DNA from 3 places in the Streptomyces sp. NPDC005435 genome. Region 3 is predicted to be linked to each of the others. Evidence: riboswitches for the same ligand, from Rfam matches in the RefSeq annotation. Region 3 holds a riboswitch; each other region holds the start of a gene.

Region 1 (2,256 bases), on a different contig from region 3:
TTGCCGTCGACCTTCTCCAGGGCCTGGTAGAGCGGCACCGTGCCGATGGGCACGGGGGAGTTGCGCAGCACCCACTCGCGCGTGGTGTGGATGTTGCGGCCGGTGGAGAGGTCCATGACCGTGTCGGCGCCCCAGCGGGTCGCCCAGGTCATCTTCTCCACCTCCTCCTCGATGGAGGAGGTGACGGCGGAGTTGCCGATGTTGGCGTTGACCTTCACCAGGAAGCGCTTGCCGATGATCATCGGCTCGATCTCGGGGTGGTTGACGTTGGCGGGCAGCACCGCGCGACCGGCGGCGATCTCCTCGCGGACCACCTCCGGGGACACGTTCTCGCGGAGGGCCACGAACTCCATCTCGGGCGTGATCTCGCCCCGCGCCGCGTAGGCGAGCTGCGTGACCGCACCGCCGTCACGGCTGCGGCGCGGCAGCCGGGGGCGGCCGGGGAAGACCGCGTCCAGGTTCCGCAGCCCGCCGCGCGGCGAGGTGTGCTTGATGCCGTCGTCCTCGGGCCGGACGGGGCGCCCGGCGTACTCCTCGGTGTCGCCCCGCGCGACGATCCAGTTCTCCCGCAGCGGGGTCAGTCCCCGCCGGACATCGGTGGGGACGGCGGGGTCGGTGTACGGCCCCGATGTGTCGTAGAGCGTGACCGACCGTCCGTTGGTCAGGTGCACCTGACGGACCGGCACGTGTACATCGGGGCGTGAGCCCGCGAGGTACGCCTTGTGCCAGCCGTTGGACTTCCCGGCCTCCGCGTCCGGCGACCCCTTGGTCGCGTTCTGCGTGGAGGCAGGCGTGCGTGCGTCCTTGTTGGTCATGAGACCTACTCCCTACGCCGGCATTACCCGGTAACAGGTTCGGCGGTCGACGCAGCGATTTCCGTCCGCAGATGGTCCGGTGGAACCACGGTTCCACGTGAAACATCGCGAAGACGGAGGTCAGCGCCCTCTCAGCCCGGTGCTCCGAGCTCCCGCGTGTGCAAAGGTGCCTCCACGCTAGCGCCCCTTCTGACGGGAAGAACAGTGGGCCTCGGTCGTTCTTGCAATGATCGGACGGTGACCACGACACATCAGCCTCCCTTTCCCCCGCCCGGGCCGCCCCATCGGCACGGCCCCGGACAGGGCGGCGGCCCGGCAGGCGGGGGCGGACAGGGCTCCGGCGGCGGCCCCGGAGACGCGCACGGGTACCACGCGGGCTCCGGCGGCGACCAGGAACCGGGCCATGGTCACGGCTCTCCCGGCCACAGTCATGGCCACTCGCACAGCCATGGCCCCGCGGCTCCGGTGTCCCGGCATCTGCGCAAGGTCATCGCGGCGATCCTGATCCCGTTCACGGCCGCCGTCGTGGTCGGGCTCGTGGTGCTCTGGCCCGGGGGCGCCCCGCCGCACCAGCGCTCAGGGGTCGGCTTCGACCGCCAGACCCAGCAGGCCACGGTCACCCGGGTCCTGTCGGTGAGCTGCAAGTCCGTGAACGCCTCGGGGGGTTCGTCCCTCGGTGACAACGCCTCCTCCGGCGCCGGCGCGACCGCCCAGGCGGGGAAGGGCACCTGCAAGAAGGCGACGGTCCGGGTCGACACCGGCAAGGACCGGGGCCGCACCTTCACCGAGATCGTCCAGCCCGACCAGACCCGGCAGTTGCACCAGGGCGAACAGGTCGTGGTCGCCTACGAGCCCTCGGCGCCCAAGGACCTGCAGTACTCCGTCACCGACGTGAACCGGCAGTTCCCCATGGCACTGCTCGCCGGGATCTTCGCCGTCGCCGTCGTGGTGGTGGGGCGGCTGCGCGGTGTCATGGCGCTGGTCGCGCTGGCCGTCAGCTTCCTGGTGCTGACCCTGTTCATCCTGCCCGCGATACTCCAGGGTTCGAATCCGCTCCTGGTGGCGGTGGTCGGATCGAGCGCCATCATGCTGATCGCCCTCTACATGTGCCACGGGCTGTCCGCCCGTACGTCGGTCGCGGTGCTCGGCACATTGGTCTCGCTGATGCTGATCGGCTTTCTCGGCTCGCAGTTCATCGGCTGGGCCGCGCTCACCGGGAACACCGACGACAGCACGGGGCTGATCCACGGGCTCTATCCGTCGATCGACATGAGCGGTCTTCTGCTGGCCGGCGTCATCATCGGTTCGCTCGGCGTGCTGGACGACGTGACGGTGACCCAGACCTCGGCCGTCTGGGAGCTGCACGAGGCCAACCCCTCGATGGGCTGGCGGGGTCTGTACCGGGCGGGCATCCGCATCGGCCGCGACCACATCGCCTCCG
Region 2 (2,256 bases), on a different contig from region 3:
GGCCGAGGTGCGCAGCCGGTCGTCGGCCAGGACCTCGCCGTGCTCGCCCAGCTCGATGCCCGAACCGGCCAGCCAGGCGGTGGCGGGACGGGCGCCGATGCCGACGACGACGGCGTCGGCGGGCAGCCGGGTGCCGTCGGAGAGCACCACCGCGCCGGGCTCGACACGCTCCACGCGCGCGCCGGTGCGCAGCTCGACGCCCGCCGCCTCGTACCAGCCGGCCATCGGGGCGGCGGCCTCCGCGGGCAGCGCCTCGGCCAGCGGCCGGTCCGCGGCCTCGACGACGGTGACGGCGCAGCCCGCCTCGCGCGCGGCGGTGGCGAACTCGGCGCCGATCCAGCCCGCGCCGACCACGACGACGTCGTGCTGCCCGGCGAGGACCGGGCGCAGCCGCTGGGCGTCGTCCAGGGTGCGCAGCAGATGCACGCCGGGCGCGTCGTCCGTGCCGGGCAGCCGGACCGGATCGGCGCCGGTGGCGAGGACCAGCGCGTCGTACGGGACGGGACCGGCCTCGGTGTCCAGCTCGTGGTCGGCGGGGCGTACGCCGACGGCGGCGACGCCGAGCCTGAGGTCGATGCCGAGGGAGGCGAAGTCCACGTCGAAGGCGGAGTCCTCGGCCGTGCCGAGGAGGAGGCCCTTGGACAGCGGCGGCCGGTCGTACGGCTTGTGCGGCTCGTCGCCGATCAGGGTGATGGTCCCGTCGAAGCCCTGCTCGCGCAGGGCGACCGCGGTCTGCACCCCGGCCATGCCCGCCCCGGCGACGACCACGCGCCGCCCGCCCTCCGCGCCCTCCGGCGCTGTCTGCTCGCTCACCCGGCCACCATAGACGGCCGCGCGATCACCGGCGCCGACCTCGCCCGCGCGCCCGGGCCGCCATACCGGTGCCCTGGGCCGAGGACTAGGGTGGCCACCGTAGAAAGCACTCGCGGGAGCCCGGACGCACCGGGCTGAGAGGGAGGCTGGCGGCCTCCGACCGTACGAACCTGATCCGGGTCATGCCGGCGAAGGGAGGGGCTGGACGCCCATGCACGCACGTACGTCCAAACAGCCTGGTCCGCACGTTCACGGGGACTCCGGCAAAGCGGGCGCGAGCGACGTGCTCGTGGTCGGCGGCGGGATCATCGGCCTGGTCACGGCGTGGCGGGCCGCGCTGCGCGGGCTCGCCGTCACCGTGGTGGACCCCGAGCCCGGCGGCGGTGCCGCGCGGGTCGCGGCGGGGATGCTCGCCGCCGTCACCGAGCTGCACTACGGCGAGGAGGCGCTGCTCGCCCTCAACCTGGAGTCGGCCCGCCGCTACCCGGACTTCGCCGCCGAGCTGACGGAGGCGACCGGGCTCGGCCTCGGCTACCGCCGCTGCGGCACCCTCGCGGTCGCGCTCGACGCCGACGACCGCGCCCATCTGCGCGAACTGCACGCGCTCCAGCTCCGCTCGGGTCTGGAGTCGGAGTGGCTGAGCGGGCGCGAGTGCCGCCGCCTGGAGCCGATGCTGGCGCCGGGCGTGCGCGGCGGACTCCGGGTGGACGGGGACCACCAGATCGACCCGAGACGGCTCGCCACGGCCCTCGTGCTGGCCTGCGAGCGGGCCGGGGTGGCGTTCCACCGGTCCTGGGCCGCACGGCTCGACATGGCCGGTGAGCGGGCCGTGGGAGTCACCTCCGAGGACGGCACCGTGCTGCGCGCCCCTCGGGTGGTCCTCGCGGGCGGCAGCACCAGCGGACGGCTCACCGGGGTCCCCGCGGACGTGCTGCCGCCGGTGCGCCCGGTCAAGGGCCAGGTGCTGCGGCTGACCGTGCCGCCCCGGTACGCCCCGTTCCTCAGCCGCACCGTCCGGGCCGTGGTGCGCGGCGGCCAGGTCTATCTGGTGCCCCGCGAGAACGGCGAGCTGGTCGTCGGCGCCACCACCGAGGAGCAGGGCTGGGACACCACGGTGACCGCGGGCGGGGTGTACGAGCTGCTGCGCGACGCCCATGAACTGGTGCCCGGGATCACCGAGCTGCCGCTGACCGAGACCGGCGCGGGACTGCGCCCCGGCTCCCCCGACAACGCCCCGCTGCTCGGCGCCTCCGGCCTGGACGGGCTGCTGCTCGCCACCGGCCACCACCGCAACGGCGTGCTGCTCACGCCCGTCACCGGCGACGTCATGGCGGACCTGCTGACCGGGGCCGAACTGCCGGAGGTGGCCCGCCCGTTCACCCCGGCCCGGTTCGCCGCCACGACCGCCGCCGCGCCCGCGGGCGCCGTATCCACCACCCTGGA
Region 3 (2,256 bases):
GACCAACGCTGACAGTAGGCACCCACGGGTGACCACCCCCACCCCGCTCCGGCCTGGGCACCCGGTGTCGATCTGCGACACTAGAACCACCATGCCCAAGCCCGGAGAACTCACTTTCGTCGCGCCGCGCGGAGCCAAGAAGCCGCCGCGGCATCTTGCCGATCTCACGCCTGCCGAGCGCAAGGACGCTGTCGCGGAGGCCGGGGAGAAGCCGTTCCGCGCCAAGCAGCTGTCGCAGCACTACTTCGCCCGGTTCGCGCACGACCCCGAGGAGTGGACGGACATTCCGGCCGGCTCGCGGGAGAAGCTGCGGGAGGCGCTGTTCCCGGAGCTGATGTCGGTGGTCCGGCATCTGTCGACGGACCAGGGGACCACCCGCAAGACCCTGTGGCGGCTGTTCGACGGCACGCTCGTGGAGTCGGTGCTGATGCGGTACCCGGACCGGGTGACCATGTGCATCAGCAGCCAGGCCGGATGCGGGATGAACTGTCCGTTCTGCGCGACCGGTCAGGCCGGACTCGACCGGAACCTGTCCACCGCCGAGATCGTGCACCAGATCGTGGACGGGATGCGGGCGCTCAGGGACGGGGAAGTGCCCGGCGGGCCCGCGCGGCTCTCCAACATCGTCTTCATGGGGATGGGCGAGCCGCTCGCCAACTACAAGCGGGTCGTCCAAGCCATTCGCGCGCTCACCGATCCCGCTCCCGACGGGCTCGGGCTGTCGCAGCGTGGCATCACCGTGTCGACGGTCGGGCTCGTCCCCGCCATCCACCGCTTCGCGGACGAGGGCTTCAAGTGCCGGCTCGCGATCTCCCTGCACGCCCCCGACGACGAGCTGCGCGACACCCTCGTCCCCGTGAACACGCGGTGGAAGGTGCGCGAGGTGCTGGACGCAGGCTTCGAGTACGCGGAGAAGTCGGGCCGCCGGCTGTCCATCGAGTACGCGCTGATCCGGGACATCAACGACCAGGCGTGGCGCGGTGACCGGCTCGGCCGGCTGCTCAAGGGCCGGCCCGTGCACGTCAACCTGATCCCGCTGAACCCGACGCCGGGCTCCAAGTGGACCGCCTCCCGCCCCGAGGACGAGAAGGCGTTCGTGGAGGCCATCGCCGCGCACGGCGTTCCGGTGACCGTCCGGGACACCCGCGGTCAGGAGATCGACGGGGCGTGTGGTCAGCTCGCCGCAACCGAGCGGTAACCTGGGCCGGTCCACACAACTTCATATCTGTCATACATCTGCATATTCCGACAGGGGAGCGCCACAGCGCTGAGAGTGCGGCACCAAGGCCCGCAGACCCTCTGAACCTCGCCCAGGTCATTCTGGGTAGGAAGTTCGGTCACCACTCAAGCTGTTGCGCCCTGCCCGGGTTCCGTCCGCGGAGACCGGGCAGGGCCGCGTCTCTTCCTGGCCAGACCCAGGAGGAACATCCAGTGCACACCAAGACCCTTGTGGCCGCGGCGGTCGGCCTCGGCATGGTCACGCTGTCCGCGTGCGGCTCCAGTGCCGCCGGCGGCGGGCACACGGCCGCCGGCACCAAGACCGTGACCCTGGTCAGCCACGACTCGTGGGCCGCGTCCAAGAGCGTCGTCAAGGACTTCGAGAAGCAGTCCGGCTACAAGGTCCGCGTCCTCAAGGACGGCGATGCGGGGCAAGCCGTCAACAAGGCGATCCTCACCAAGGACCACCCCCAGGGCGACGTCCTCTTCGGCGTCGACAACACCCTGCTCTCCCGCGCCCTCGACAACGGCCTCTTCGAGCCGTACACCGCCAAGGGCCTCGACCAGGTCGACCCCGCCTTCCAGCTCGACGGCGACAAGCACCGCGTCACGCCCGTCGACTACGGCGACATCTGCGTCAACTACGACAAGGCGTACTTCACCCGGCACAAGCTCACACCCCCGCAAAACTTCGCCGACCTCGCCGACCCGAAGTACAAGAACCTCCTGGTCACCGAGAACGCCTCCACCTCCTCGCCCGGCCTCGGCTTCCTGCTCGGCAGCGCCGCCCGCTACGGCGACAAGGGCTGGGAGGGCTACTGGAAGAAGCTCAAGGCCAACGGCGTGAAGGTCGTGGACGGCTGGGAGCAGGCCTACTACCAGGAGTTCTCCGGCTCCTCCGAGGGGAAGAAGGCGGGCGGCGACCGTCCGCTCGTCGTCTCCTACGCCTCCTCGCCGCCCGCCGAGGTCATCTACGCCAAGAAGCGGCCCTCGACCGCCCCGACCGGCGTCTCCGAGGGCACCTGCTTCCGGCAGACC

Evidence for each region. A riboswitch is a leader RNA that binds a small molecule or an ion and turns the genes downstream of it on or off. The one in region 3 is predicted to bind thiamine pyrophosphate.
Region 1: it holds a riboswitch for thiamine pyrophosphate, as region 3 does, so the genes downstream of both, thiC (phosphomethylpyrimidine synthase ThiC) here and AB0898_RS17780 (thiamine ABC transporter substrate-binding protein) in region 3, are expected to answer to the same signal.
Region 2: it holds a riboswitch for thiamine pyrophosphate, as region 3 does, so the genes downstream of both, thiO (glycine oxidase ThiO) here and AB0898_RS17780 (thiamine ABC transporter substrate-binding protein) in region 3, are expected to answer to the same signal.

Annotation. Positions count from the first base shown of each region.
Region 1 is NZ_JBEXEQ010000001.1:485,680-487,935, reverse strand. Features, by position in the region: gene thiC (phosphomethylpyrimidine synthase ThiC) at 1-815, opposite strand, end outside; TPP riboswitch at 808-981, opposite strand; gene AB0898_RS02280 (YibE/F family protein) at 1,053-2,256, shown strand, end outside.
Region 2 is NZ_JBEXEQ010000015.1:129,950-132,205, forward strand. Features, by position in the region: gene AB0898_RS20700 (FAD-dependent oxidoreductase) at 1-813, opposite strand, end outside; TPP riboswitch at 916-1,027, shown strand; gene thiO (glycine oxidase ThiO) at 1,025-2,256, shown strand, end outside.
Region 3 is NZ_JBEXEQ010000012.1:217,176-219,431, forward strand. Features, by position in the region: gene rlmN (23S rRNA (adenine(2503)-C(2))-methyltransferase RlmN) at 92-1,198, shown strand; TPP riboswitch at 1,241-1,349, shown strand; gene AB0898_RS17780 (thiamine ABC transporter substrate-binding protein) at 1,432-2,256, shown strand, end outside.